4 regions of the Streptomyces sp. LMG1-1-1.1 genome follow, and region 2 is predicted to be linked to each of the others. Evidence: riboswitches for the same ligand, from Rfam matches in the RefSeq annotation. Region 2 holds a riboswitch; each other region holds the start of a gene.
The links. A riboswitch is a leader RNA that binds a small molecule or an ion and turns the genes downstream of it on or off. The one in region 2 is predicted to bind cobalamin.

Region 1 (7,152 bases), on a different contig from region 2:
CCTGCGGACCTCGTTCGACGCGGCCCGCGCCGCCGCCGAGGAGGGCGCCCTCGGGACCGTACCCCTGCGGGCGCGCAAGGGTCGGGCGAGCTACCTCGGCGAACGGTCGGTCGGGCACCAGGATCCGGGGGCGACGTCGTCGGCCCTGCTGTTCTCGACGCTCGCCGAGACCGCGCGCACCGAGGGGGTGTCTTGAACACGGCGACTGACGGGTCGACTCCCGGCCCTTCGACGTCCGGAGCTTCGGCATCCGACGCTTCGACTCCCGACGCTTCGACACCCGACGCTCCGACACCCGGCGCTCCGACATCCGTCTCGTCGACGTCGGGCGCGTCCGTGTCCGCGTCCGCGTCCGCCTCCCCCTCCCCCTCCCCCTCCGCCTCCGTCGGCATCGTGCTCGTGTCGCACAGTGCGGCGGTCGCGGCGGCCGTGGTCGAGCTGGCGCGGGGGCTTGCGGGCGGGGGTGGGCTCGCGCCGGTGGCGGCGGCGGGTGGGACGCCGGACGGGGGGCTGGGGACGAGTTCGGAGCTGATCGCCGAGGCGGCGAGGGCGGTGGACCGGGGTGCCGGGGTGGCGCTCCTGGTCGATCTGGGGAGCGCGGTGCTCACGGTGAAGGCGCTGCTGGCCGAGGGGGACGAACTGCCCGCGGGTTCGCGGTTGGTGGACGCTCCGTTCGTCGAGGGCGCGGTCGCGGCGCTGGTGACGGCGAGCGCGGGCGGGGACCTCGACGCGGTGGCGGCGGCGGCCTCGGAGGCGTACGCGTACCGGAAGGAATGAGGCTGCGCGGCGAGTGCGCGGAGTGACGGAGGGGGCGCGCCGGGTGGCGACCGTGTTGTGATGCAGCAGGTCAACCCACTAATGTCGCAGGGCCTTGGTGTACGGGAAACCGGTGCAGTACCGGTGCGGCCCTCGCCACTGTGATCGGGAGGTCCGGCTCCACCCCCGCGGGGAACACCCTCGGGGAAGCCACTGGACCGCGACGGGAGACCGCCGCGGTGTGGGAAGGCGGAGTCGGACGGCATGACCGTCAGCCAGGAGACCGGCCAGGGTGCGTTGTCCATCCACGAGGTGCTGGAGAGGGTCTCCCGACCATGCATATAGCCGAGGGGTATCTGCCCCCCGCTCACGCCGCCGCCTGGGGCGTCGCGGCCGCCCCGTTCGTCGTCCACGGGGTCCGCGCGCTGACCCGAGAGGTGCGGTCCAACCCCGAGTCCACGCTGCTGCTGGGCGCGTCCGGCGCCTTCACGTTCGTCCTGTCCGCGCTCAAGCTTCCGTCGGTGACGGGTAGTTGCTCTCATCCGACCGGTACGGGGCTGGGCGCGATCCTGTTCCGGCCGCCGATCATGGCGGTCCTCGGCACGATCACCCTGCTGTTCCAGGCGCTGCTGCTCGCCCATGGCGGCCTGACCACGCTCGGCGCCAACGCCTTCTCGATGGCGATCGTCGGGCCCTGGGCGGGGTACGGGACGTACCGGCTGCTGCGCCGGTTCGGTACGCCGCTGATGGTGGCCGTCTTCTTCGGCGCGTTTGTCGCCGACCTCTCCACGTACTGCGTCACCAGCGTGCAGCTGGCGCTGGCGTTCCCGGACGCCGGGACGGGGGTGGCGGGCGCGCTGGCCAAGTTCGGCGGGATCTTCGCGGTGACGCAGATTCCGCTGGCGGTGAGCGAGGGCCTGCTCACCGTGCTCGTGATGCGGCTCCTCACCCAGTCGAGCAAGGGCGAGCTGACCCGGCTGGGTGTCCTCCCCCGGCCGCGGACCGCGCTCGACAAGGAGGCGGCCGCGCGATGAGCGTCAGGATCAGCCGAAACGCGAAGATCAACGGACTGCTGCTGCTGGTCGTCGTCGCGCTCGCGGTGCTGCCGCTGGCGCTGGGTCTCGGCGACCACAAGGAGCAGCCGTTCACCGGGTCCGACGGGGAGGCGGAGACGGCCGTCTCCGAACTCGCTCCCGACTACGAGCCCTGGTTCAGCCCCCTGTACGAGCCGCCGTCCGGCGAGATCGAGTCGGCGCTCTTCGCGCTCCAGGCGGCCCTGGGCGCCGGCGTCCTGGCGTACTACTTCGGCCTGCGGCGCGGCCGCCGGCAGGGGGAGGCGCGGGCCGCGGCGGCGAGGGCCGAGGCGGACGGTGCGGCAGGGGACGAGGGCGACACGGGGGCCGCTGCCCGGCCCGTCGACGGGCGGGACGTGTAGTCGCCGATGCTGCCCATCGACGCGGCGGCGCACAGCAGTCGCTGGCGCTCCCGCCATCCCGCCGAGAAGGCGGTGCTCGGTTTCGGTCTGACGCTGTGCGCGGTGGGTCTGCCGCCGTGGCCGGGCGCGGTGCTCGTGGCGGCGGTGACGCTCGGGGTGCTGCTCGGGCCGGCCGGCGTGCCGGGCCGCCAGCTGTGGCGGGCGTTTCGCGTTCCGCTCGGGTTCTGTGTCACGGGCGCGGTCCCGCTGCTGTTCGAGGTGGGTGGGGCGCGGGGAGTCGTGGCGCTGGCGCCCGGTGGCCCGGCGCACGCGGGCGGGCTGTTGCTGCGGACCGCGTCGGCTTCGCTCGGGGTGCTGCTGTTCGCGTTCACGACGCCGATGTCCGACGTGCTGCCCCGGCTGGTCCGGGCGGGCGTGCCGGCGCCGGTGGTGGACGTGGCGCTCGTGATGTACCGGATCATCTTCCTGCTGCTCGACTCGCTGTCCCGGATCCGGCAGGCCCAGGCGGCGCGTCTGGGGCACACCACCCGGGCCGCGACCTGGCGTTCGCTCGCGGGGCTCGGCGCGACCACGTTCGTCCGGGCCTTCGACCGGGCGCAGCGCCTGCAGTCGGGGCTCGCCGGGCGGGGGTACGACGGGACGCTGCGGGTGCTCGTGCCCGCGTGCGGGATCTCCCGCCGGTTCCTCGCGGCGACGGCCGTGCTGCTCGGGGGGCTCGTCGCCCTCACCCTCGTACTGGAAAGGTTCCTTCCGTGACGCCTCAGAACGCGACGACGCCCCGGGGCTCGACGCCGGTCGTGGAGCTGGTGGGGGCGGGGTTCGCCTACGAGGACGGGCCCGCCGTCCTGTCGGGCGTGGACTTCGCGGTGGCGGAGGGGCGTGCCGTCGCGCTCCTCGGCCGCAACGGCAGCGGCAAGACGACGCTGCTGCGGCTGCTGAGCGGCGGGCTGCGGTGCGGGGGCGGTTCGCTGCTCCTGGACGGTGCGGAGGTGACGTACGACCGCCGGGGCCTGACCCGGCTGCGGACCACCGTGCAGCTCGTGGTGCAGGACCCGGACGACCAGCTGTTCGCGGCCTCGGTCGGCCAGGACGTGTCGTTCGGGCCGATGAACCTGGGGCTGCCCGAGGACGAGGTGCGGCTCCGGGTGCGCGAGGCGCTCGAGGCGCTGGACATCGTGGCGCTCGCGGACCGGCCGACGCACCTGTTGTCGTACGGTCAGCGCAAGCGGGCCGCCATCGCCGGCGCCGTGGCGATGCGGCCCCGGGTCCTGATCATGGACGAGCCGACGGCCGGCCTCGACCCGCACGGCCAGGAGATGCTCCTCGACGCCCTCGGGCGGCTCCGCGCGTCGGGCACCACGGTGGTGATGGCGACGCACGACGTGGACCTGGCGCTGCGCTGGGCCGACGAGGCGGCGGTCCTCTCGCCCTCGGGTCTTCGCACGGGGCCGGTCGCGGAGCTCCTCGCCGACGACGCCCTCCTCGCCGCCGCCCGGCTCCGCCGGCCCTGGGGCACCACCGTGGCCCGCCTTCTGCGCGCACAGGGCCTGCTCACCCCGGACGCGCGGGAGCCCCGGACACCCGAGGACCTGGACGCCTGGGCCGGGCCACAGGGGGCCGGGGCGCAGGTGGCCGGGGCGTAGGCGGTCAGGGCGCAGACCGTCAGGGCACAGGCGGTCGAGCCGCAGGTGGCGGGGACGCACGCGACGGGGGTCGGCGGCCCGTCCTGAGCGGTGGCGTCCGTGGGTACCGAGTAGTAGATGTCACGTCCCCAATCTTCTGCAACTAGTTGCACAACCACAGGGGGTCCCCTAGAACTGAGGTCGACGATCCTGCCCGAGGAGGCGCCCCATGACCCCGTACCCGCACCTGCTGAGCCCGCTCGACCTGGGGTTCACGACCCTGCCCAACCGGGTGATCATGGGCTCGATGCACGTCGGCCTCGAGGAGACTGAGCACGGCTTCGAGCGCATGGCCGCCTTCTACGCGGAGCGGGCCAAGGGTGGCGCCGGCCTGATCGTCACCGGCGGCATCGCACCCAACGAGGCCGGACGGCCGTGGGACGGCGGGGCCAAGCTGACCACCGCCGAGGAGGTCGCCGAGCACCGGCTGATCACCGACGCCGTGCACGCCGAGGGCGGCCGGATCGCGATGCAGATCCTGCACTTCGGCCGGTACGCGTACCACCCTGGCCTGGTCGGCCCCAGCGCGATCAAGGCGCCGATCAGCCCCTTCGTACCGAACGAGCTGACCGACGACGAGGTCGAGCAGACCGTCGAGGACTACGCCCGCTGCGCCGAGCTGGCCAAGGAGGCCGGCTACGACGGCGTCGAGGTGATGGGCTCCGAGGGCTACCTGATCAACGAGTTCATCGCGGCCGCCACCAACCAGCGCACCGACCGCTGGGGCGGCGGCTACGAGAACCGCGTCCGCTTCCCCCTGGAGATCGTCCGCCGGATCCGCGAGCGGGTCGGCGAGGACTTCATCCTCGTCTACCGCCTGTCCATGCTGGACCTCGTCCCCGGCGGCTCCACCCTCGAAGAGGTCGTCCAGCTCGCCAAGGAGATCGAGGCGGCGGGCGCGACCATCATCAACACGGGCATCGGCTGGCACGAGGCGCGCATCCCCACCATCGCCACATCGGTGCCGCGCGGCGCGTACACCTGGGTGACGAAGAAGCTGATGGGCGCGGTCTCCGTGCCGCTCGTCACCAGCAACCGCATCAACACGCCCGAGGTCGCCGAGGAGATCCTCGCCGACGGCCGCGCCGACCTCGTGTCGCTCGCCCGGCCGTTCCTCGCCGACCCCGCCTTCGTCGCGAAGGCCTCGGCAGGCCGCGCCGACACCATCAACACCTGCATCGGCTGCAACCAGGCCTGCCTGGACCACACCTTCAACCTGAAGATCACGTCCTGCCTGGTCAACCCGCGCGCCTGCCACGAGACCGAGCTCGTCCTCTCCCCCACCCGCCTCGCCAAGCGCGTCGCGGTCGTCGGCGCCGGCCCGGCCGGTCTCGCCTGCGCCGTGTCGGCGGCCGAACGCGGCCACGCCGTCACCCTCTTCGACGCCTCCGCCCGGATCGGCGGCCAGCTGAACGTCGCCAAGCAGGTGCCCGGCAAGGAGGAGTTCGACGAGACGCTCCGCTACTTCCGCGTCCAGCTCGCCGAGCGCGGCGTCGACGTCCGGCTGAACACCCTGGTCACCGCGGGCGACCTGGACGGCTACGACGAGGTCGTCGTCGCCACCGGCGTCTCCCCCCGCACGCCCGCCATCGCGGGCGTCGACCACCCCAGCGTCGTCAGCTACCTCGACGTGCTGCGCGACGGCGCGCCCGTCGGCGACCGGGTCGCCATCATCGGCGCGGGCGGCATCGGCTTCGACGTCGCCGAGTTCCTCACGGACGGCGGCGAAGGCGCGAGCCAGGACCCCGAGACGTACTTCCGCCAGTGGGGCGTCGACACCTCCTACGAGAACCGCGGCGGCCTGCGCACGCCCGAGCGCAACGCCCCGCCCCGCCAGGTGCACCTCCTCCAGCGCAAGGCCTCGAAGGTCGGCGCGGGACTCGGCAAGACGACCGGCTGGATCCACCGCACCGAACTCAAGCACCGGGGCGTCACCATGGTCGCGGGCGTCTCCTACGACCGGATCGACGACGAGGGCCTGCACCTCACCGTCGACGGCGAGCAGCAGCTCCTGCCCGTCGACACCGTCGTCCTCTGCTCCGGGCAGGAGCCGAAGCGGGACCTGTACGACGCTCTGGTCGCGGCGGGCCGCGCCCCGCACCTGATCGGCGGCGCCGACGTGGCCGCCGAGCTGGACGCGAAGCGCGCCATCGACCAGGGCACCCGCCTCGCGGCCACCCTGTGACGCCCGCTCGCTGATCACCGTGGCCGGCCGAACCTAGGATGCGAGCATGTCCCTCCCGCACGCGATCCTCACCGCGCTGCTCGAAAAGCCGTCCTCCGGCCTCGAACTGACGCGCCGCTTCGACAAGTCGATCGGCTACTTCTGGTCGGCCACGCACCAGCAGATCTACCGCGAGCTCGGCAAACTGGAGCAGGCGGGGCACATCCGCGCCCTACCCGCCCCGGTGCCCGCGCGGGGGCAGAAGAAGGAGTACGAGGTGCTCCCCGCGGGCCGGGCCGAACTCGGCACCTGGGTCGCCCGCGCGGAGGACCCCAAGCCCCTGCGGGCCGCCCTCCTCCTCCGCATGCGCGCCGCCGCCGTCGTCGGCGCCCCCGGGCTCCGCACCGAACTCCGGCGCCACCTCGCCCTGCACCGCGAGCAGTTGGACGAGTACCTCGCCATCGAAGCCCGCGACTTCCCCACCGACCGCCGCCTCACCGAACCCGACCGCCTCCGCCATCTCGTCCTACGCGGCGGCATCGACATGGAACGCTTCTGGGTCCAGTGGCTCACCAGCTCCCTCACGGAGCTCGACACGGAGTGACGGCACGGGGGCCGGGCGCGTGATCGGGCCTGAGGGTTGGGCGCGGGGAGGGGCAGGTGTGCAGGTCCACGGCCCGGCGGACCGCCTCGGGCCGGGGTCCGGTGTGTTCCCGCGCGGGCAGTGGCCGGACCGGGCAGGGGCGACGCGGGGCGGAGGGGCGTGGATACTGGGGAGTTCTGGGTCCACGAGAGGAAAGGGCGGGTATGGCCGACGACTTGGGGCACCGCGTGACACGTCATGCGGTGGTCATCGGGGGAAGTCTCGCTGGGCTGCTCGCCGCGCGGGTGCTGGCGGAGCACGCGGAGCGGGTGACGGTCGTGGAGCGCGACCGGTACCCGGAGGGGCAGGAGGCGCGGGCGGGGGTGCCGCAGGGACGGCATCTGCACGTGCTGATCGCGGGCGGGCAGCGGGCGCTCGACGAGCTGCTGCCCGGGTTCATGGCGGAGCTGGGGGAGCTCGGGGCGCCGAAGGTGGGCGTGCCCGAGGACATGGTGCAGTGGCAGAACGGCCA
Region 2 (7,152 bases):
TGGTGGTGCCCAGGGTGCGGACGAGGCCGAGGACGTCGAGCTGGTGGCGGATGTCCAGGTGGTTGGTGGGTTCGTCGAGGACGAGGAGGGCCGGGTCCTGGACCAGGGCGCGGGCGACGAGGGCGCGTTGGCGTTCGCCGCCGGAGAGGGTGGGGTACGGGCGGTCGGCGAGGTCCGTGAGGCCGACGCGGGCGAGGGCGGCCGCCGTGTGCTCCCGGTCGGCGTCCGTGTCGCCCTCCCAGAACCGCTTGTGCGGGGAGCGGCCGAGGGCGACGAGTTCGCGGGCGGTGAGTTCGAACTCGGCGGCGGCGTCCTGCGGGACGGTGGCGACGCGGCGGGCGCGGGCCTTGGGGCCGAGGGCGCGGAGGTCGTCGCCGTCGAGCGTGGCGCGGCCCGAGGTGGGGGCGAGGGTGCCGTAGACGCAGCGCAGGAGGGTGGTCTTGCCGCTGCCGTTGGGGCCGATGAGGCCGACGGTCTCGCCGGGGCCGACGGTGAGGTCGACGGAGCGGAGGCGGTCCTCGTACGAGAGTCCGCGCAGGCGGAGCTCGGTCACGGGCGTGGTCCTTCCGGGCGGTGCGGCGCGGTCACAGGGGTGTTCCTTCGGGGCGGCGGCGCATCAGCCAGAGGAGGAAGGGGCCGCCGGTGAGGGCGGTGAGGACGCCGACGGGGATGTCCTGGGGTGCGGCGACGGTCCGGGCGCCGAGGTCGGCGAGGACGAGGGCGAGCGCGCCGCCGAGCGCGGCGACCGGCAGGAGGCGGCGGTGGGGGGCGCCGACGGCGAGGCGGGCGGCGTGCGGCGCCATCAGGCCGACGAAGCCGACGGCTCCGCTGGCCGCGACCATGACGGCGGTGACGAGGGAGGCGAGCACGAAGACGGCGGCGCGGAAGCGGGCGGTGTCGAGGCCGAGGACGGTGGCGCCCTCCTCGCCGGTGAGGAGCAGGTCGAGGGGGCGGGCGAGGGTGAGGAGGGCGGCGACGCCGAGGGCGAGGACGGCGGCGGGCAGGGCGAGGGTGTCCCAGCGGGCGCTGCCGAGGCCGCCGAGGGACCAGTACATGGCTTCCTGGAACTGTTCGGGGCGTCCGGCGACGACGAGGAGCAGGGTGGCGAGGGCGGAGAGGATGTACGAGACGGCGACGCCGGCGAGGAGGAGGCGGGCGCCGGTCATGGTCCCGCCGCGGCGCGCGAGCCCGTAGACGAGGACGAGTGCGAGCAGGGCGCCGGCGAAGGCTCCTGCGGGCAGGGCGAGGGTGGTGGTGACCCCTCCGCCGATGCCGAGGACCAGGACGAGGACGGCGCCGGCGGAGGCTCCGGAGGAGATCCCGAGGAGGAAGGGGTCGGCGAGCCGGTTGCGGACGAGGGCCTGGAGGACGGCGCCGACGACGGCGAGTCCGGCGCCGACGACGATGCCGAGGAGGACGCGGGGCAGTCGTACGTCGAGCACGATCGTGCGGTGCGGCGAGGGGGCCGCCCGCCCGGTCAGGGCGTCGAGGACGTGGCCGGGCGGGACGCGGACGGAGCCGAGCGCGAGGGAGGCGAGCGCGGCGGCGGCGAGGGCGAGGACGAGTCCGGTGACGACGAGGGCGTACCGGCCGGGGTGCGCGGGGCCGCGGCCGGGGGGTGCGGTGCGTACGGGGGTCGCGGCCGGGCGGAGGGCGGTGCTCACCGGGCGGGGTGGAGCTGGGCGGCCAGCTTGTCGACGGCGGCGGGGACGCGGACGCCGAGGACGGTGTCGGAGAGCGGCAGCACGGCGAAACGGTGGTTCCGGATCGCGGGGACGTCCTTGAGGGCGGGGTCGTCGAGGAGTCGCTTCTTCTTCTGTTCGACGGTGGTGGACCCGTAGTCGTAGATGACGATGACGTCCGGGCGGCGGTCGACGACCTGTTCCCAGGTGGCGTCGCCGAAGGCCTTGTCGAGGTCGGCGAAGACGTTCCGGCCGCCGGCGCGGGTGACGAGGTCGTTGCCGATGCCCTTGCCGCCGGCGGTGAAGGCGGTCTTGTCGCCGCTGTCGTAGACGAAGACGGAGACGGGCCGGGTGCCGTCGAGCCGCTTCTCCGTGGCGGCGACGGTGGCGCGGGCCTGCCGGATCCAGGTCTCGGCGCGGTCGGCGACGCCGAACGTCCGGCCCGTCTCACGGACTTCGCGGTAGAGGTCGTCGACGGTGGGCGAACCGGTGGGGCAGTACTCGGTGTTGAGGCGGGTCGCGATGCCGGAGCGCGCCAGGTCGTCGCGGCTCCGGCCGTCCTTCGCGGAGAAGGCGGAGGAGTAACCGCCGTACACGAAGTCGGGGTTCGCCGCGAGGAGGGCTTCCTTGGAGGGGTACTCCTTCGCGAGGACGGGCACGGTGCCGTACGCCTTGGCGTACGCGGGGAGGATCGCGTCGTCGAGGTAGGCGGTGCCGACGAGCGACTTCTCCAGGCCGAGCGCGAGCATGATCTCGGTGACGTGCTGGTTCATGGTGACCGCACGCCGGGGCGGGGCCTGGTAGGTGTGCGGCACACCGCAGTTGGTGACGGTGTACGGGAATCCGGCGGCGGGCTTCGCGGGTGGCGCGGCGGCCTCGGGGGCGGCCGAGCAGGCGGCGAGCAGCGGGATCAGGACGGCTGCGGACAGCAGCGGGCGACGCCAGGACACGGCGGAACGGGCCTCCTCCGGGGATTTCCACGTCCCCGATCGGTGGTGAGAAGGCGGCAGGTCAGTTCCTGGCTTCCGCCTCCCCGGGGGAGGCGGTCACAGTGGCGGGACCGTGCCGGATTCGCACCGGCTTCCTGGGTCCTGCCGCCTTTGGGTCCCGGCCAGTCTCTCACTCGGGCCAGGACGAGTCGCGGATGGTGGTCACGAAGTCGCCGGGGACGAAGCCGGGGGCGTAGTGGCGCAGGACGTCGGCCTTGACGTTGCCGAAGGTGGTCTCCGGCTTGGGGGCGATGCCGTCGGCGAAGGCCTCCAGGATGCGGCGCTTGAAGTCGGGGCGGGGGTGGGCGGCGACGATCGCGGCCCGGTCGCCGGGGCTGACGGCGGCGGGGTCGTCGTAGCCGATGCCGAGGACGTCGTACTCGACGCCGGCCGTGACGAGCGCGACCTCGGGCTCCATGAACTCCGGCACGCCGGGGGTGGTGTGGAGGGCGATGGCGGTCCAGACCCGGCGGACGGCGTCCTCGTCGGCGCCGTGGGCGCGGAGGAACGCGGCGGCCTCCTCGGCGCCGTCGACCTCGAAGCGGCGGCCGCTCCCCCGGTGCTTCTCGCCGAGGCCGAGGTCGTGGAACATCGCGCCGACGTAGAGCAGTTCGGCGTCGAAGGCGAGGCCGCGGGCGCGGCCCTGGAGGGCGCCGAAGAGGTAGACGCGGCGGGAGTGGTCGTAGATCAGCTCGCTCGTGGTGTCGCGGACGAGTTCGGTGGCGGCGGTGGCGAGGCCGCTGTCGGGGATCAGCGCGAGTGCGTTCATGGGACCAGCCTCGTCGCCGGGCCCGTACCCCCGCCATGTCCGTACGGACGGGTATCCCACAGAATCGGACACATGACGGTGCACACGGTGGTGGTGGCGGCTTTCGACGGTGTCCGGCTCCTGGACGTCTCGGCTCCCCTGGAGGTGTTCTCCACGGCGGGGTCGGGTTACGAGGTCCTGGTGTGTACGCCCGGCGGGCGGGACGTGCGGACGTCGTGCGGGCTGCGGATCGGGGCCGACGTGGCGGTGGCGGCGGTGACGGGCGCGGACACGCTGGTGGTGCCGGGGGCGGTGGACGTGGAGCTGTGCGTGGCGGCGGCTCCGGCCGTGGCGGGGCTCGCGGCGCGCTCGGGGCGGGTGGCGTCCGTGTGCACGGGGGCGTTCGCGCTGGGTGCGGCGGGGCTGCTGGCCGGGCGGCGGGCGACGACGCACTGGGAGCACGCGGCGGAGCTGGGGCGCCGGTTTCCGGAGGCGGTGGTGGATCCGGACGCGATCCACGTGCGGGACGGGGAGGTGTGGAGTTCGGCGGGGGTGACGGCCGGGATCGACCTGTGCCTGGCGCTGGTGGAGGAGGACCGGGGGCCGGAGGCGGCCCGTGCGGTGGCCAGGGACCTGGTGGTGTTCCTGCAGCGGCCGGGCGGCCAGTCGCAGTTCTCGGCCGCCTCGCGGACCCCTCCGACGGCGCATCCGGTGGTCCGGCCGCTCCTTGACGCGGTGGTGGCCGATCCGGCGGCGGACCACAGTGCTCCGGTGCTCGCGCGGCGGGCGGGGGTGAGCGCCCGGCATCTGACCCGGTTGTTCCGGGAGCAGGTGGGGGCGACGCCGGCGGGGTACGTGGAGCGGGTGCGGGTGGAGGCGGCCCGGATGCTCCTGGAGGGCGGGGCGAGCGTGACGGGGGCGGCGGCGCGGAGCGGTCTGGGGAGCGACGAGACGCTGCGGAGGGCGTTCGCCCGGCATTTCGGGGTGACGCCCTCCGCCTATCTGGCGCGGTTCCGCACGACGTCGGCGGGCGCGTCCTACGCGTAGGCCTCGACGATCTCGACGTCCTCTTCGGTCACGACGCCTTCGACGATGGTGAAGGAGCGGAACTGGAAGGGGCCGGCGCCGTCGGTGTCGGCGGTGGAGACGAGGACGTAGTGGGCGTGCGGCTCGTTGGCGTACGAGATGTCCGTGCGGGACGGGTAGGCCTCGGTGGCGGTGTGCGAGTGGTAGACGATGACGGGCTCCTCGTCGCGGTCGTCCATGTCGCGGTAGAGCTTGAGGAGGTCCGCGGAGTCGAACTCGTAGAAGGTGGGCGAGCGGGCGGCGTTCAGCATGGGGATGAACCGCTCGGGGCGGCCGCTGCCGGCCGGGCCGGCGACCACGCCGCAGGCCTCGTCGGGGTGGTCCGCGCGGGAGTGTTCCACGATCTGGTCGTACAGGGCCCGGGTGATGGTCAGCATGCCGACAGGATAAGCAGACGGGCCGCCCCGTACCGAGGAGTGGTACGGGACGGCCCGGATGCTGGACGCGGGTCGCTCAGGAGCGCTTGGCGAAGGCCGCGCCCTCGGGGTTGCGGGCCTTGAGGACCAGGTAGGAGACGGCGAGGACGAGGCCCCAGACGGGCGCGCCGTACAGCGCGACGCGGTTGTCCTTGTCCATGCCCATGGTCACGATGACCATGGTGATGAAGGCGAGCGAGAAGGCGCTGAACCAGATGCCGCCCGGCGCCTTGAACGGCGACTGCGGGAGCTCGCCCCGGTCGGCCTTGATCCGGTAGCGGATCTGGCAGATCAGGATGACGATCCAGGCCCACATGCCGGAGATGGTGGCGAAGGAGACGACGTAGTTGAACGCCTCGCCGGGCCACTGGTAGTTGATCCAGACGCCGACCGTCATCAGCGCGGCGGAGACCGTGGTGCCGACGAGCGGGGTGCCGGACTTGGTCAGCTTGGTGAAGGCCTTCGGGCCCTGGCCGTTGAGCGCGAGGTCGCGCAGCATGCGGCCGGTGGAGTACATGCCCGAGTTGCAGGACGACAGGGCCGCCGTGAGGACGACGAAGTTGACGATGGCGGCGCCGACGCCGAGGCCCATCTTCTCGAAGGCCGCGACGAACGGGCTGACGCCCGGCTTGAACTCGGTCCACGGGACGACCGACAGGATCATGATCAGCGCGCCGACGTAGAAGACGGCGATGCGCCACGGCACGGTGTTGATCGCCTTCGGCAGGACCGTCTTCGGGTCCTTGGACTCGCCCGCGGTGACGCCGACGAGCTCGACGGCGAGGAACGCGAACATGACCATCTGGAGGGTCATCAGGGTCGAGCCGATGCCGTCCTCGCCGGCGAAGAAGCCGCCGAGGTCCCACAGGTGGGTGACGGAGGCGGTGTCGCCGGCGTCGGAGAAGCCGAGGGTGAGGATGCCGGCGCAGATCAGGATCATGCCGACGATCGCGGTGACCTTGACCATGGAGAACCAGAACTCGAGCTCACCGAAGAGCTTCACGGAGATCAGGTTGGCGCCGTAGAGGATCACGGTGAAGACGAGGGCGGAGAGCCACTGGGGGATGTCCCACCAGTACGTCATGTAGGTCGCGGCGGCGGTGACCTCGGTGATGCCGGTGACGACCCAGAAGAGCCAGTAGGTCCAGCCGGTCGCGAAGCCCGCGAACGGGCCGATGAACTCCCGGGCGTACTCCGAGAAGGAGCCCGAGACCGGGCGGTACATGAGGAGCTCGCCGAGTGCCCGCATGATGAAGAAGATGACGAGGCCCGCGATGGCGTACGCGAGGATCAGGCTCGGTCCCGCGATGGAGATGCCCTTGCCCGCACCGAGGAACAGTCCGGTGCCGATGGCGCCGCCGATCGCGATCATCTGGATCTGGCGGGCGCCGAGTGCCCGGTGGTAGCCCTCGCCCGATGCGGAGTCCTCGGCCTCGTTGCCGTCGTGCTGCTTGACCTGCACTGAGGTCATGGTGGTGCGCCTTTCTCCATACCGATCCGCGCGACTGCGAGTGCGTCTGCTGCGGATCAGTTCCTGATCCCCCCGGATGTGGATGGAGTGCCACCGGCGGTCAGCCGGTCCAAGCGCCCTCGGGAACAGGGGTGGCGTCCCCGAGCGGTCGTGAAGATTTATCACGGGGTGGGGGGCGATCGAGGGAGTTGGGAGTGGTCTGCGCCACATAAAAATGGGGACAAAGGGAATTCAAGATGACACGGCGGACGCTCTGATAACGCATTCGTTATCCGGATTTGAGCGTCCGCTGAGCGAACAACCGCCGTCGGGGAGAACCCGCTACGGCATCAGGGTCATGACGAGGGACTCCTGGAGCGCCCCCAGCCAGAGGTACGCCATCACCATCGGCTTGCGCGGGTCGGAGTCCGGCAGCCGGTACAGCTGCTCGCTCTCGTCGTCGTCCGTGACGTCGAGGCGGGTCCCGATGGTCAGCCGGAGGTCGTTGAGCGCGCCGAGCCAGGCCCGGGACTCGTCCGGGGTCAGCTTCAGGACCGCCCCGCCCTCGCCCTCCGCGTCGACGGAGAGCCCGTCCAGGGCGCGGACCACCACGAGGGCGTCCTCGCGCTTGCGGGCCCGCAGGTCGTTCTCGGTGTAGCGGCGGAAGTCGGACGCGGCCGCCCGCAGCTCCTCGCTGGCGTCGCCGTACGCGTCGGGGAAGAGGCGCTTGAGCGCGGGGTCGGACGGCGGCTCGCTCGGCCCCTCGGAGAACAGCGCGGCC
Region 3 (7,152 bases), on a different contig from region 2:
CACGCCGGCCTTCGACTCGACGTCGTCCTCGATGCGCTCGCCGAGCGCCTGGAAGCCGCCGCAGATGCCGAGCACCGGCCGGCCCTCGGCCGCGCGCCGGGCCAGCTCGCCGGCGAGCCCCCGCTCGCGCAGCCACGCCAGCGCCTTGACCGTCCCCCGGGTGCCGGGCACGACGACCAGGTCGGCGTCGACGAGCTCCTCCGGGCGGTCCACGAACCGGACGACGACACCGGGCTCGGCGGCCAGCGCGTCGACGTCGGTGAAGTTGGACATCAGCGGTACGGCGCAGACGGCGACCCGCAGCACGTCGGCGCCGACCGGCGGCGCGACGACGGACTCGCGGACGGTGCCGCGCAGCGAGACCCGGAGGCCGTCCTCCTCGTCGATGCCGAGCCCGTGGGCGTACGGCAGGACGCCGAACGTCCGGCGCCCGGTGAGGCCGTGCAGCATGTCGAGGCCGGGTTCCAGCAGGGTGACGTCGCCCCGGAACTTGTTCACCAGGTATCCGGCGACGAGGGACTGGTCCTCGGGGCTCAGCAGCGCCGTCGTGCCGAAGAACTGGGCGAAGACGCCGCCCCGGTCGATGTCGCCGACGACGACCACGGGCAGCTTCGCGGCCCGCGCGATGCCCATGTTCACGATGTCCGTGCGCCGCAGGTTGATCTCGGCCGGACTGCCCGCCCCTTCGCAGATCACGGCGTCGTACATGCCCCGGAGTTCCTCCAGGCACGCGAGGACGGGCTCGAAGAGTTCCTTCTGCCGGCCGCCGTGGTAGCCGCGGGCGCTCAGTTCGCCGACCGGCTTGCCCATGAGGACGACCTGGCTGGAGCGGTCGCTGCCGGGCTTGAGCAGCACCGGGTTCATCAGGGCGGTCGGCTCCACCCGGGCCGCCTGCGCCTGCATGGCCTGGGCGCGGCCTATCTCGGCGCCCTCCCTCGTGACGAAGGAGTTGAGGGACATGTTCTGTCCCTTGAACGGTGCGACCCTGATGCCCTGCCGGACCAGCCAGCGGCAGATGCCGGCCGTCACGACGCTCTTACCGGCGTCCGACGTGGTCCCGGCGACGAGCAGTCCGCCACCCCTCATGCGTTCCTCCGCTTCAGCGCGCTCACGATCAGCCGGCCGCCCACGCAGGCGGCCAGGGTCAGTCCGGTGATCCGGCGGGACAGCCGGACCGCCCGCTCGATGTCGGCGACCTCGACGGCCCGCCCCTCCCCGTTGAGCACGGGCCGGTGCTCGACCCGCCCGCCGTACGCGAGGGTGCCGCCGAGCCGCACGCCGAGCGCGCCCGCGAAGGAGGCCTCGACCGGGCCCGCGTTGGGGCTGGGGTGCTTCGCCGCGTCCGCCCGCCAGGCCCGTACGGCTCCGCGCGGATCGCCGCCGGCGACGGTCGCGAGGGCGGCGGTGAGCCGGGCCCCAGGCCAGCCGGCCACGTCGTCGAGCCGGGCCGAGGCCCAGCCGAAGCGGCGGTGGCGGGGGGACTTGTGCCCGACCATCGCGTCGAGGGTGTTGACGGCGCGGAAGCCGACGAGCCCCGGCACGCCCGCGACGGCGCCCCAGAAGAGGGCGCCGACCACGGCGTCGGAGGTGTTCTCGGCGACGGACTCGACGACCGCGCGGGCCATCGCGGGACCGTCGAGGGAGTGCGGGTCGCGGCCGCAGAGGTGGGGCAGCCGCTCGCGGGCCCCCTCCAGGTCCCCGGCGGCGAGCGCGCCTCCGATGGTGCGGGCCTCTCGCCCCAGGGTCGTGCCGCCGACGACGGCCCAGACGGTCGCCGCGGTCAGGGCGACGGAGGCGGCGCGGTTGCCGCGTACGGTCCGGGCGGCGAGGGCGCCGGCGGCCGCGGTGGTGCCGGCGCAGACGGCGGTGTGCAGGGCGCCCCAACCGCGGTGGTCGCGCCACAGGGCCCGTTCGACGCCGGCCGCGGCCCGGCCGAACACGGCGACGGGATGTCCGCGTCGGGGATCGCCGACGAGCCGGTCGACGACGAGGCCGAGGGCCGCACCGTACGCGAAGACACCGGTGGCTCGGGAAACGCTGCGGCTGCAGCCGGGCATGGCGCTATGTCCTCACTCAGGGTCCGCGCCCTGGATCGACGTGACGGGCGGCGCGAGTTCCTGGCTCCCGGACCCTGCGGATCCGGTCACAGTGGCGGGACCGCGCCGGATTCGCACCGGGCTTCCTCTGCTGCCGCCGTAATGGCCTCGGCAGTCCACCACGGCCCGAGAACACCCGTCAACTCACCCTTGACCTGCGTCGCGTCACTGTGCGAAGCACCACAAACACGACGGCCGGGCGGTCCGCACCCAAGGTGCGGACCGCCCGGCCGAGGTACCCGGGACCGTCAGGCGACGATCAGGTAGATGCCGTACGCCACGGCCGCGAGGCAGAGGCCGAAGCAGGCGTAGGCGCCGGTGCGGGCCAGGGTGGCGGAGCCGCCCTGGGCGGCGGCCTGCTCCTGCTTGGAGAGGCCGATGACGCCGAGGGTGAAGAGGCCCACCAGGGCGACGGTCGCCACGAGGCTGACTCCGAAGACGGAGCCGAGAGCTGCCCAGTCGATCTTCATGTCGTTGGTTCCTTACACCGCTGCGGCGGGGGCCTGGGGAGCGGCCGGGTCGATGGGAGCCGGCGCGGGGATGGTGGTCTTGAGGTCCTCGTCCGCGACGGCGGCGACGGAGCCGGCCGGCGGCGGGGTGACGGCCGCGATGGCGGTGGTCACGACACCGTCCGCCTGGGCCTCGTCCTCGACGTCGTTGACGTTGGTGTGGTCGACGACCTGGCGGCGGGAGACGAGCCAGATGCCGAGGCAGGAGGCGACCAGGAAGGCCGCGACGAGGTAGACGCCCCAGTCGCCCTGGCGGGCGACGTACTCGGCTCCGGCGGCGACCAGGCCGGCGGCCGGCAGGGTCAGGCCCCAGGCCACGAACATGCGGGTGGCGGTCGACCAGCGGACGACGCCGCCCTTGCGGCCCAGACCCGCGCCCATGACGGCACCGGAGACGGAGTGCGTGGTCGAGAGGGAGAAGCCCAGGTGGGAGGAGGCCAGGATGACCGTGGCCGCGCTGGTCTGGGCGGCGAAGCCCTGCTGCGGCTTGAGGTCGGTGAGGCCCTTGCCCATGGTGCGGATGATGCGCCAGCCACCGAGGTAGGTGCCGAGGGCGATGGCCGCACCGGCGGAGACGATGACCCAGACCGGCGGGTTGGAGCCGGGGGCGAGGGTGCCGCCGGCGACCAGGGCGAGGGTGATGATGCCCATCGTCTTCTGGGCGTCGTTGGTGCCGTGGGCGAGGGAGACGAGACCGGCGGACGCGATCTGGCCGACCCGGTAGCCCTTGGCGGTGTGCTGCTCCTCGGTCTTCGCGCCGATCCTGTACGTCAGCTTCGTGCCCAGCATCGCGGCGATGCCCGCGACGACCGGGGCGGCGACGGCCGGGATGAGGACCTTGGTGACGACGACCTCGCCGTTGACACCGCTGAGGCCGATGGAGGCGATGGTCGCGCCGATGAGGCCGCCCATGAGGGCATGGGAGGAGCTGGACGGCAGTCCGACCAGCCACGTCACCAGGTTCCAGAGGATCGCGCCGACGAGCGCGGCGAGGATCACTTCGGGCTGGATGCCCTCCTCGTTCACCAGGCCCTTGGAGATCGTCTTGGCGACCTCCACGGACAGGAACGCTCCGACGAGGTTCAGCACGGCGGACATGGCCACCGCCGTCTTGGGCTTGAGCGCACCGGTCGAGATGGTCGTGGCCATCGCGTTGGCGGTGTCGTGGAAACCGTTCGTGAAATCGAACACGAGAGCTGTCACGACCACAATGGCGAGCAGCAGCGTGATGTGTTCCATTTACCCAGGCAATCGTTTGACGTCAGTGGCTCGTTGAACGTAGGCAACCTGGGTGAACGGAAGATGAACTGGGGCGGGCGGCGTGGTGTCCCTATCCGGTGTCAAGAGATTCCGCTTAGCTCCCGGACCGGGGTCCTGTCCACGATGCGGTCGCCCTGCGACCCCTGGTAATCCAGGCGGTTCCCGGGCACATGCGACCTGCCCCGGTTCCTCCCCCACCACCCCGTTCCGCTCCCTGGACCGGACCATCCGACCGGGGGACCCCGTCGAGGAGACCCATGTCACCCCCAGGGGGAGTGCGGGCGCACCGGTCCGGAGCCCCCGACCGGGTCCGTCCGGTGGCAGGCCGCCGCCGCCCTGCCGACACTGGGAGCGTGCGCCCGGCTACAGCGACGGCAGCGGCCGTCACCACCCTGATCGGTGTCGGCGCGGCCGCGGTAGCGGCCGGCCGGTACGCCAGCGACGTCGCCCTCAAGGTGCCGTCAGGACGTCCCCTGCCCGGGGACCCCCGACTGACCGTGCACGCCACGGGCCCCGAACGGATCACCCTCACCCGCAGCCTCGCCTCGCTGCGCCCCGGCACGTACGGACTGGAGGCCCCCGGCCTGCACGCCGTCGTCGGCCCCGTCCTCGACCGCGTCCCGCACACCGCCGACACCGTCGTCCGGCGTCTGGAACGCGTCGAGCTCGGCACCCCGGGGCCCGGCGCCCGCGTCCGCCTCACCCCCCAGCTGCACCGCGGCACCCCGGCCGCCGCCCTCGGCCTCCCGTACGAGGACGTCGAGATCCCCGGCGAACTCGGCCCCCTGCCCGCCTGGCTCGTCCCCGGCCCGCGCACCATCTGGGTGATCGCCCTGCACGGCCTCGGCACCACCCGCGAGCACCCGCTGAACGTCGTCCCCTTCTTCAACCGGCGCAAGATCCCCGTCCTCGTCCCCACCTACCGCGGCGACGAGGGCGCGCCCCCGTCCCCGGACGGCCTCGCCCACCTCGGCGACTCCGAGTGGCGGGACGTCGACGCCGCCATCCGCTACGCCGTCCGCCGCGGCGCCGCCCAGGTCGTCCTGCACGGCTGGGGGACCGGCGCATCGATGGCCCTGCGCGCCGCCGCCGAGTCCGGGGTGCGCGACCGGATCGCCGGCCTCGTCCTCGACTCGCCGGTCCTCGACTGGGAGGCCACCCTCCGCAACCTCGCCGCGGCCCGGCACGTCCCCGGCCCGCTGCTCCCGCTCGCCGTCCGCGCCGCCCAGGGCAGGACCGGCCCGCACGGCGACCGCATCCGGGCCGCCTCAGCGCCGGACGCCCTGCGGGTCCCGGTCCTCCTCGTGCACGGCCCCGACGACACCATCGCCCCCTGGGAGTCGTCGGTCGAGCTCGCCGCCCGCCGCCCCGACCTGGTCAGTCTGCGGACCGTCCGACAGGCCCCGCACGCGGCCATGTGGAACGCCGACCCGGTCCACTACGAGGAGTCCCTGCGCCGCTTCCTCACCCCGCTGCTCTGACGGCGGCCCGCGCGACGCCCCCGAGGAGCCGCCCCGGGCCGCGGTTCGGGGGCCGTTCTGACGGGGCTGCGGATTCCGATTGGGCTTTCGGGCCGTCAGCGGGAAGACTGCCCCCGTGACGTCTCGAAAGCCCGATGAACCATTGGCGCGCAACTCCAGACTCCGACTCGTCCGCCCGCGGGCCCTGGCCACCGCCCGACGGGCCGTGACGACCCGGCGCACCCGGCCGGCGCCGCGGCCGCCCGAGGGCACTCCGCCCCGCGCGGAACTCGCCCGCCAGGCCCGGCAGGTCCTCGCCGACGCCGTACGGCTCGCCCGCTGGGCCGCCGTCGAGCACGGGGCCGACATCGCCGCCCGCACCGGCTCCGGGCCCGTGCCCGCACCGGAACGGGCCGCGGCCGCACTGGACCTGACGGCCGACCGGATCCGGGCCGGCTGGGACCGTGCCCGGCTCGCCGGCCTCGTCGAACTGCACGGCGACACCGTCCGCCCCGGCTGGCGGCTGCACGCCTGGGACCGCGACGACTCCGCCGTACTGCGCGGCTGGGTCGCCCTCTTCGACGCCTGGTCCCTGGTCCACCCGGCCCCCGAAGGGGTCGCGCCGAGCGCCGTCGCCGAGGTCGTCGAGGCCGTCCCGCAGGTGCTCTCGCTGCTCCAGCTCTCCCAGGGCCCGGTGCTCGTCCCGGTCCTCCTCGACCTCCTCGGCCAGCGGGTCGAGGAGCTCCGCGAGGAGCGCTGCGAGGTACCCGCGGCCGAACCGGCTCCCGAGGCGGGGACGGCCACCCCCGGCACCGACGGACTCCCCGCCCTCCTCGACTGGGCGCTGGAGGGCCTGGCCGCCGTCGGCGCGCTCACCCTCGACCTCGGCGCGGAGGGACGTCACGCCACCCTGACCCCGCTCGGCAACTGGGCGGTCTGGGTCAAACTGGAGCAGATCTGCGTCGCCGCGCAGAGCCCCGCGGGCAACATCGAGCAGTCCGCCGAGGACATGCTCCGCGGCTGCGCCCGGCTCACCCCGGGCCCGGCCCGCGACGAGTACCGCGCCTGGCTCGCGGCCCGGACCCTGTCCAGCGCGGTGACCGAACTCCTCGCCGTCGCCCGCGGCGAGGACGCCCTGCTGCGCGGGCTCGCGTTCGAGGCGCTCCGGGTCGTCGGAGCCCCCGCCGAGGCCGAGGTCCGGGCCACCGTCGCCGAGCCCTCGCTGCGCCCGTACGCGCTGCTCTGGCTCGCGGAGTACGACGGCGCGGACCCGGACGACGCCCAGGAGGTGCTGACCCGCGAGGAGGCGACCTGGCTCTGGGTGGACACAGCGGCGGCCGTCGCCGACCACGGTGAGAGCGCGCTGCTCGTCCGCCACCTCGAGTCCGCGGTGCAGGGCACGGTCCCGGCGCTGCTCGACGAGGTCAGGGCCGTCGGCCACCCCCGTACCGTGCAGGTCCTGGTGGCCCTCGCCGCCGCCCACCCGGACCCGGCGCTGGCCAAGGCCGTCCGCAGGGCCGCCTTCCAGGTGCACACCGGAGGAGCCTGAGCCGGGGCCGTCCGGGGCGGTCAGCCCGTCGTCGCGCCGGGGGCGTACGTACCGAAGCTCCACACGTTGCCCTCGGCGTCCCGGGCCGTGTAGTCCCGGGAGCCGTACTCCTGGTCCGCGGGCGGCATGACGATCTCGATGCCCTGGGCCACCGCACGGGCGTGGTGCTCGTCCACGTCGGCCACGCGCACGTACACCGCGACGGGGCCGGCGCCGGCCATGAGCTTGTCGAACTCGGTGCCGCTGCCCTTGCTGCCGAGCATCAGCATGCCGTTCCC
Region 4 (7,152 bases), on a different contig from region 2:
GAATCAATTCCGTTATGCGGACAGGGGTTCCCTGCGGCGAAACCGTCCCCTAGATTTCCCCACCATTACCGAGGTGGTCAGCGAGGGGACGAATCGCCATGTCAGAAGCGACACAAGGGAAACAACCGACCATCACCCCCCTGAGGGTGGTGATCGCGCTCTGCCTGTTCGCCCCGTTCGTGGCGATGCTCTGGGTGAGTTCGTACGCGAAGGTCGAACCGCTCTTCGCCGGCATCCCGTTCTTCTACTGGTACCAGATGCTCTGGGTCCTGGTCTCCACCGTGCTCACCATGGTCGCGTACCAGCTGTGGCAGCGGGACCAGCGTGCCCGCAAGGGAGGTGACGCGCGATGAAGGACGGCGTGAACGGCGTGGCGCTCGGCGTCTTCGTCTTCTTCTTCGTGGCCGTCACGGTCATGGGCTTCCTGGCCGCGCGCTGGCGCAAGGCCGAGAACGAGCACAGCCTCGACGAATGGGGCCTGGGCGGCCGGTCGTTCGGCACCTGGGTGACCTGGTTCCTGCTCGGCGGCGACCTCTACACCGCGTACACCTTCGTCGCCGTCCCGGCGGCCATCTACGCGGCGGGCGCGGCCGGCTTCTTCGCCGTGCCGTACACGATCCTGGTGTACCCGCTGATCTTCACCTTCCTGCCGCGCCTGTGGTCGGTCTCGCACAAGCACGGGTACGTGACCACCTCCGACTTCGTCCGGGGCCGCTTCGGCTCCAAGGGCCTGTCGCTCGCGGTCGCGGTCACCGGCATCCTCGCCACCATGCCGTACATCGCGCTCCAGCTCGTCGGCATCCAGGCCGTCCTGGACGTGATGGGCGTCGGCGGCGGCGAGACCACCCACTGGTTCGTCAAGGACCTGCCGCTGCTGCTCGCGTTCGGCGTCCTGGCGGCGTACACGTACTCCTCCGGCCTGCGCGCCCCGGCGCTCATCGCCTTCGTCAAGGACACCCTGATCTACATCGTGATCGCGGTGGCCATCATCTACATCCCGATCAAGCTGGGCGGCTTCGACGAGATCTTCGCCAAGGCCGGCGAGGCCTACGCGCAGACCAACCCGGCGACCGGCAAGCCGCGCGGAGCGCTCGTCCCCGGCGAGGCCGGCCAGTGGACGTACGCGACGCTGGCGCTCGGCTCGGCGCTCGCGCTCTTCATGTACCCGCACTCGATCACGGCGACGCTGTCGTCCAGGAGCCGCGAGGTCATCCGCCGCAACACCACGATCCTGCCGCTGTACTCCCTGATGCTGGGCCTGCTCGCGCTGCTCGGCTTCATGGCCATCGCCGCCGGGATCAAGGTCAAGAACGGCCAGCTCGCCATCCCGCAGCTCTTCGAGACCATGTTCCCGGACTGGTTCGCGGGTGTGGCCTTCGCCGCGATCGGCATCGGCGCGCTCGTCCCGGCCGCGATCATGTCGATCGCCGCGGCCAACCTGTTCACCAGGAACATCTACAAGGACTTCATCAAACCGGACGCGACCCCGGCGCAGGAGACCAAGGTCTCCAAGCTGGTCTCGCTCCTGGTGAAGGTCGGCGCGCTGGTCTTCGTCCTCACCATGGACAAGACGGTCGCGATCAACTTCCAGCTGCTCGGCGGCATCTGGATCCTGCAGACCTTCCCGGCCCTCGTCGGCGGCCTGTTCACCCGCTGGTTCCACCGCTGGGCGCTGCTCGCCGGCTGGGCCGTCGGCATGGTCTACGGCACGTTCGCCGCGTACGGCGTCGCCAGCCCGACCCAGAAGCACTTCGGCGGCTCCTCCGCCGAGATCCCCGGCATCGGCGAGATCGGCTACATCGGCCTCACCGCCTTCGTCCTCAACGTCGTCGTCACGGTCGTCCTGACCTTCGTCCTCAAGGCCCTCAAGGCCCCCGAGGGCATCGACGAGACCTCGCCCGAGGACTACACGGCGGACGCCGGTGACGCCGGTGTCCGCGAACTCCCGAAGGTCGGCGCCCCGGTGCACTGACCCGCGGACGCACGCGTGACGGGGGCCCGGGAGACATCCCGGGCCCCCTTCCCGTGCGGCGGAGGCAGACTGGGCCCATGGACTTCACGATCAGGGCGGTACGGCCCGAGGACCACGAAGAGCTCGGCGAGCTCACCGGACTGACCTATCTGAACGACGGGCTGCTGCTGCACGGAGAGGACGACTTCTATCTGGACGTGCTCCGCGACACGGCCCGGCGGGCTCGCGAGAGCGAGGTCCTCGTCGCCGTCGACGCGGAGGACGGGATCATCGGCGGGGTGACCTTCGCCCCCGGCGGCACCGCCTGGGCGGACATCGCCGTCGAAGGCGAGGCCGAGTTCCGGATGCTCGTGGTCGCGCCGGCGGCCCGCGGCAGGGGCGTCGGAGAAGCGCTCGTACGCGCCTGCGCGGACCGGGCGCGGGCCCTCCCCGGGTGTGCGCGGCTGGTGCTCTCCACGGACGCGAAGATGGTCGCGGCGCACCGGATCTACGACCGGCTCGGCTTCGTGCGGACCCCCGAGCGGGACTGGCAGCCGATCCCCGAACACACGCTGCTGACGTACGCGCTGGAGCTGTAGCCCCGCAACCGACACAACATGTGGGGGGTGCCGTCAGCGGCGCCCCCCACATGTATGCTCATCCTCGCTGTCGACGCAGGGGAATCCGGCGCGAATCCGGAACTGTCCCGCAACGGTGTGCTACGTGCGGTTTCGTACGGAGTGAGTCCGATGACCTGCCCACAGCGCACCCGGTCCTTCCGTTCCGGGTGCCACTGACTTCCGGGCCTCGCGGAGTGGGCCGGTGGACACGGCGCGTCCGGCGTGACGGACACCCCCTGCCCGCCTTCCCCGTCGCGGCCCCGAGCCGAGCGAGGGAGAGCCCCCACGTGACCATCGCGCCCGCCGATCCGGCTTCGGCCGAGGCTTCCGCGGTCGAGAGCGACGGCCCCGGGACCGTGCTGCTGCGGACCCTGACCGACCTCACCGCCGATCTCCCCGACACCGACCCCGGCAAGGTCGCCGCCGCCGCGCTGCGCGGCCGCAGCGCCGCGGCGGACGAGGCGGAGCTGCGCGAGCTGGCCACCGAGGCGGCCGCCGGCCTGATCTCCGAGGACCCGGCGTACTCCCGGCTCGCCGCCCGGCTCCTGACGATCACCATCGCCGACGAGGCGGCCGACCAGGGCGCGGTCTCCTTCTCCGCCTCGGTCTCCGTCGGTCACCGCGAGGGCCTGATCGCCGACCGCACCGCCGCGTTCGTCACGCTGCACGCGGACCGGCTCGACACCCTGATCGACCGGGCCGCCGACGACCGCTTCGGCTACTTCGGTCTGCGCACCCTCTACTCGCGCTACCTGCTGCGCCACCCGATCACCCGCAAGGTGATCGAGACCCCGCAGCACTTCATGCTGCGCGTCGCCTGCGGCCTGGCCGAGGACGAGAGCGTCCGCGCGCTCGACGAGGTCGCCGCGCTGTACGGGCTGATGAGCCGCCTGGACTACCTGCCGTCCTCCCCCACCCTCTTCAACTCCGGCACCCGCCACCCGCAGATGTCCTCCTGCTACCTCCTGGACTCCCCGCAGGACGAGCTGGACTCCATCTACGACCGCTACCACCAGGTCGCGCGCCTGTCGAAGCACGCCGGCGGCATCGGGCTCTCCTACTCCCGCATCCGCGCCCGCGGTTCGCTGATCCGCGGCACCAACGGCCACTCCAACGGCATCGTGCCGTTCCTGAAGACGCTCGACGCCTCCGTCGCCGCGGTGAACCAGGGCGGCCGCCGCAAGGGTGCCGCCGCCGTCTACCTCGAGACCTGGCACGCGGACGTCGAGGAGTTCCTGGAGCTCCGCGACAACACGGGCGAGGACCAGCGCCGTACGCACAACCTGAACCTGGCGCACTGGATCCCGGACGAGTTCATGCGCCGCGTCAACGCGGACGCCGACTGGTCGCTGTTCTCCCCGGCGGACGTGCCCGAGCTCGTCGACCTGTACGGCGAGGAGTTCGACGCCGCCTACCGCGCCGCCGAGGCGAAGGGCCTGGCCCGCAAGACGATGCCGGCCCGCGACCTGTACGGCCGGATGATGCGGACCCTGGCCCAGACCGGCAACGGCTGGATGACCTTCAAGGACGCGTCCAACCGGACCGCGAACCAGACCGCCGAGCCCGGCACCGTCGTCCACTCCTCGAACCTGTGCACAGAGATCATCGAGGTCACGAACGACGGCGAGACCGCCGTCTGCAACCTCGGTTCCGTGAACCTGGGCGCGTTCGTCACCGGCGGCGACATCGACTGGGAGCGCCTCGACGAGACCGTCCGCACGGCCGTCACCTTCCTCGACCGGGTCGTCGACATCAACTTCTACCCGACCGAGCAGGCCGGGCGTTCCAACGCCCGCTGGCGGCCCGTCGGCCTGGGCGCGATGGGCCTCCAGGACGTCTTCTTCCAGCTGCGGCTGCCGTTCGACTCCGCCGAGGCGCGCGCGCTGTCGACCCGTATCGCCGAGCGGATCATGCTCGCCGCGTACGAGGCCTCCGCCGACCTCGCCGAGCGCAGCGGCCCGCTCCCGGCCTGGGAGCAGACCCGCACCGCCCGCGGTGTGCTGCACCCGGACCACTACGACGTGGAGCTCAACTGGCCCGAGCGCTGGGCCGCGCTGCGCGAGCGGATCGCCGCCGTCGGCATGCGCAACAGCCTGCTCCTGGCCATCGCGCCGACCGCGACCATCGCGTCGATCGCCGGCGTGTACGAGTGCATCGAGCCGCAGGTCTCGAACCTCTTCAAGCGCGAGACGCTGTCGGGGGAGTTCCTCCAGGTCAACTCGTACCTCGTCGACGAGCTGAAGAAGCTCGGCGTGTGGGACGCGCAGACCCGGGACGCGCTCCGCGACGCCAGCGGTTCGGTGGCCGGCTTCACCTGGATCCCGGCCGAGGTGCGCGAGCTGTACCGCACGGCCTGGGAGATCCCGCAGCGCGGCCTGATCGACATGGCGGCGGACCGCACCCCCTTCCTGGACCAGTCGCAGTCGCTGAACCTGTTCATGGAGACGCCGACGATCGGCAAGCTGTCGTCGATGTACGCGTACGCCTGGAAGCAGGGTCTGAAGACGACGTACTACCTGCGCTCCCGCCCGGCGACCCGGATCGCCCGCGCCGCCCAGGCGTCGACGACGGCCGCCGCCCCCATCCCCGTCCAGCAGGCGGTCTCCGACGCGGACGCCCTCGCCTGCTCCCTGGAAAACCCCGAGTCCTGCGAGGCCTGCCAGTAATGAGCTCCACCGAGAAGAACCTGCTGGACCCGGGCTTCGAGCTGACCCTCCGTCCGATGCGGTACCCGGACTTCTACGACCGCTACCGGGACGCGATCAAGAACACCTGGACGGTGGAGGAGGTCGACCTGCACTCCGACGTCGCCGACCTCGCCAAGCTGACCCCGGCCGAGCAGCACATGATCGGCCGTCTGGTCGCGTTCTTCGCGACGGGCGACTCGATCGTCTCGAACAACCTGGTGCTGACGCTCTACAAGCACATCAACTCCCCGGAGGCGCGCCTGTACCTGTCGCGCCAGCTGTTCGAGGAGGCCGTGCACGTCCAGTTCTACCTGACGCTGCTCGACACCTACCTGCCCGACCCGGACGACCGCGCCGCCGCGTTCCACGCGGTCGAGGAGATCCCCTCCATCCGCGAGAAGGCGCAGTTCTGCTTCAAGTGGATGGACTCGGTCGAGAAGATCGAGAAGCTGGAGACGGCCGCCGACCGCCGCCGCTTCCTGCTCAACCTGATCTGCTTCGCGGCGTGCATCGAGGGCCTGTTCTTCTACGGCGCCTTCGCGTACGTGTACTGGTTCCGGTCCCGCGGCCTGCTGCACGGCCTGGCCACCGGCACCAACTGGGTCTTCCGCGACGAGACGATGCACATGAACTTCGCCTTCGAGGTCGTGGACACCGTCCGCAAGGAGGAGCCGGAGCTCTTCGACGACGCGCTCCAGGAGCAGGTCACCGACATGCTCAGGGAAGCCGTCGAGGCGGAGCTCCAGTTCGGCCGCGACCTCTGCGGCGACGGCCTGCCCGGCATGAACACCGAGTCGATGCGCGAGTACCTCCAGTGCGTCGCCGACCAGCGCCTCCAGCGCCTCGGCTTCGCCCCGGTGTACGGCTCCGAGAACCCGTTCGCGTTCATGGAGCTCCAGGGCGTCCAGGAACTCACCAACTTCTTCGAGCGCCGCCCGTCCGCCTACCAGGTCGCCGTCGAGGGCTCGGTGGACCTCGACGAGGACTTCTAGCCGGTACGTGGAAGGGCCCCGCTCCCGGTGAGGAGCGGGGCCCTTCCGCGTGTTCGCGAGCGGGATCAGGCGTTCGGCACCGTCTCGTAGCGCGGGGTGCCCTCTTCCATCTGGCGCAGGGCGTCCTTGCGGTCGCGCTTGGAGAGGCGGTCGATGTACAGGTAGCCGTACAGGTGGTCCGTCTCGTGCTGGAGGCAGCGGGCGAAGTAGCCGGTGCCGCGCACCTTGATGGGGTTGCCCTGGGCGTCCTGGCCGTGGACCTCGGCGTAGTCGGGACGGGCCAGCTCGGCGTAGGCGGTCGGCACGGAAAGGCAGCCCTCGTTGGACTCGTCCAGGACGCGCAGCTCGGCCGGGATCTCCTGGAGGACCGGGTTGACCACGACGCCGGTGTGGCGGACGCCCTCGTCGTCGGGGCAGTCGTAGACGAAGACCTTGAGGTCCACACCGATCTGGTTCGCGGCCAGGCCCACGCCCTCGGCGGCCTTCTGGCTGGCGAACATGTCGTCGATCAGCTGCGCGAGCTCGGCGTCGAACGCGGTGACGTCCTTGCACTCCTTGTGGAGCACCGGGTTGCCGACGACCGTGATCGGGCGGGCCGTGCCGCGCTCGCGGTAGGCGAGCTCGCGCGCCTCGCAGTCCTCCGTGTCCACGACGAACCCATCCCCTACCTGCGGCGGGGAGACCCCAAGGTTGATCTGCGTCTGCTCGTCCGTCTCCTGCTGCGCCATGTCCGGCCGCGCCCTTCTGAAAACCCGATTCCGTCGGAGGACAGCCTACGGGCCCGTGGCCGTGGCCTCAGCAGACCTCTTCCAGATCCCGCCACTCACGGCTGTCGGGACTGTCCGCCACCCAGCCGTCGAGGAGCCCGCGCACGAGGCCCGCCGGGGCGGCGATGCCGCATT

Region 1: it holds a riboswitch for cobalamin, as region 2 does, so the genes downstream of both, MRBLMG1_RS04615 (energy-coupling factor ABC transporter permease) here and MRBLMG1_RS13405 (ABC transporter substrate-binding protein) in region 2, are expected to answer to the same signal.
Region 3: it holds a riboswitch for cobalamin, as region 2 does, so the genes downstream of both, MRBLMG1_RS35300 (cobalamin biosynthesis protein) here and MRBLMG1_RS13405 (ABC transporter substrate-binding protein) in region 2, are expected to answer to the same signal.
Region 4: it holds a riboswitch for cobalamin, as region 2 does, so the genes downstream of both, MRBLMG1_RS30810 (ribonucleoside-diphosphate reductase subunit alpha) here and MRBLMG1_RS13405 (ABC transporter substrate-binding protein) in region 2, are expected to answer to the same signal.

What each region holds. Positions count from the first base shown of each region.
Region 1 is NZ_JBFPNH010000012.1:172,854-180,005, reverse strand. It holds gene dhaL (dihydroxyacetone kinase subunit DhaL) at 1-196, shown strand, start outside; gene MRBLMG1_RS04620 (PTS-dependent dihydroxyacetone kinase phosphotransferase subunit DhaM) at 337-777, shown strand; cobalamin riboswitch at 856-1,062, shown strand; gene MRBLMG1_RS04615 (energy-coupling factor ABC transporter permease) at 1,092-1,790, shown strand; gene MRBLMG1_RS04610 (energy-coupling factor ABC transporter substrate-binding protein) at 1,799-2,191, shown strand; gene cbiQ (cobalt ECF transporter T component CbiQ) at 2,198-2,947, shown strand; gene MRBLMG1_RS04600 (ATP-binding cassette domain-containing protein) at 2,944-3,834, shown strand; gene MRBLMG1_RS04595 (FAD-dependent oxidoreductase) at 4,043-6,058, shown strand; gene MRBLMG1_RS04590 (PadR family transcriptional regulator) at 6,105-6,641, shown strand; gene MRBLMG1_RS04585 (FAD-dependent oxidoreductase) at 6,845-7,152, shown strand, end outside.
Region 2 is NZ_JBFPNH010000023.1:9,950-17,101, reverse strand. It holds gene MRBLMG1_RS13415 (ABC transporter ATP-binding protein) at 1-553, opposite strand, end outside; gene MRBLMG1_RS13410 (FecCD family ABC transporter permease) at 585-1,664, opposite strand; gene MRBLMG1_RS13405 (ABC transporter substrate-binding protein) at 1,661-2,632, opposite strand; cobalamin riboswitch at 2,675-2,809, opposite strand; gene MRBLMG1_RS13400 (HD domain-containing protein) at 2,802-3,440, opposite strand; gene MRBLMG1_RS13395 (GlxA family transcriptional regulator) at 3,513-4,466, shown strand; gene MRBLMG1_RS13390 (Mov34/MPN/PAD-1 family protein) at 4,457-4,882, opposite strand; gene MRBLMG1_RS13385 (amino acid permease) at 4,959-6,392, opposite strand; gene MRBLMG1_RS13380 (DUF2017 domain-containing protein) at 6,714-7,152, opposite strand, start outside.
Region 3 is NZ_JBFPNH010000087.1:46,341-53,492, reverse strand. It holds gene MRBLMG1_RS35305 (cobyric acid synthase) at 1-1,086, opposite strand, end outside; gene MRBLMG1_RS35300 (cobalamin biosynthesis protein) at 1,083-2,057, opposite strand; cobalamin riboswitch at 2,096-2,232, opposite strand; gene MRBLMG1_RS35295 (hypothetical protein) at 2,345-2,566, opposite strand; gene MRBLMG1_RS35290 (inorganic phosphate transporter) at 2,579-3,844, opposite strand; gene MRBLMG1_RS35285 (alpha/beta hydrolase) at 4,219-5,346, shown strand; gene MRBLMG1_RS35280 (hypothetical protein) at 5,462-6,874, shown strand; gene MRBLMG1_RS35275 (VOC family protein) at 6,895-7,152, opposite strand, start outside.
Region 4 is NZ_JBFPNH010000062.1:17,349-24,500, forward strand. It holds gene MRBLMG1_RS30795 (DUF3311 domain-containing protein) at 99-353, shown strand; gene mctP (monocarboxylate uptake permease MctP) at 350-1,972, shown strand; gene MRBLMG1_RS30805 (GNAT family N-acetyltransferase) at 2,050-2,550, shown strand; cobalamin riboswitch at 2,563-2,727, shown strand; gene MRBLMG1_RS30810 (ribonucleoside-diphosphate reductase subunit alpha) at 2,859-5,237, shown strand; gene MRBLMG1_RS30815 (ribonucleotide-diphosphate reductase subunit beta) at 5,237-6,250, shown strand; gene def (peptide deformylase) at 6,316-6,978, opposite strand; gene MRBLMG1_RS30825 (tetratricopeptide repeat protein) at 7,046-7,152, opposite strand, start outside.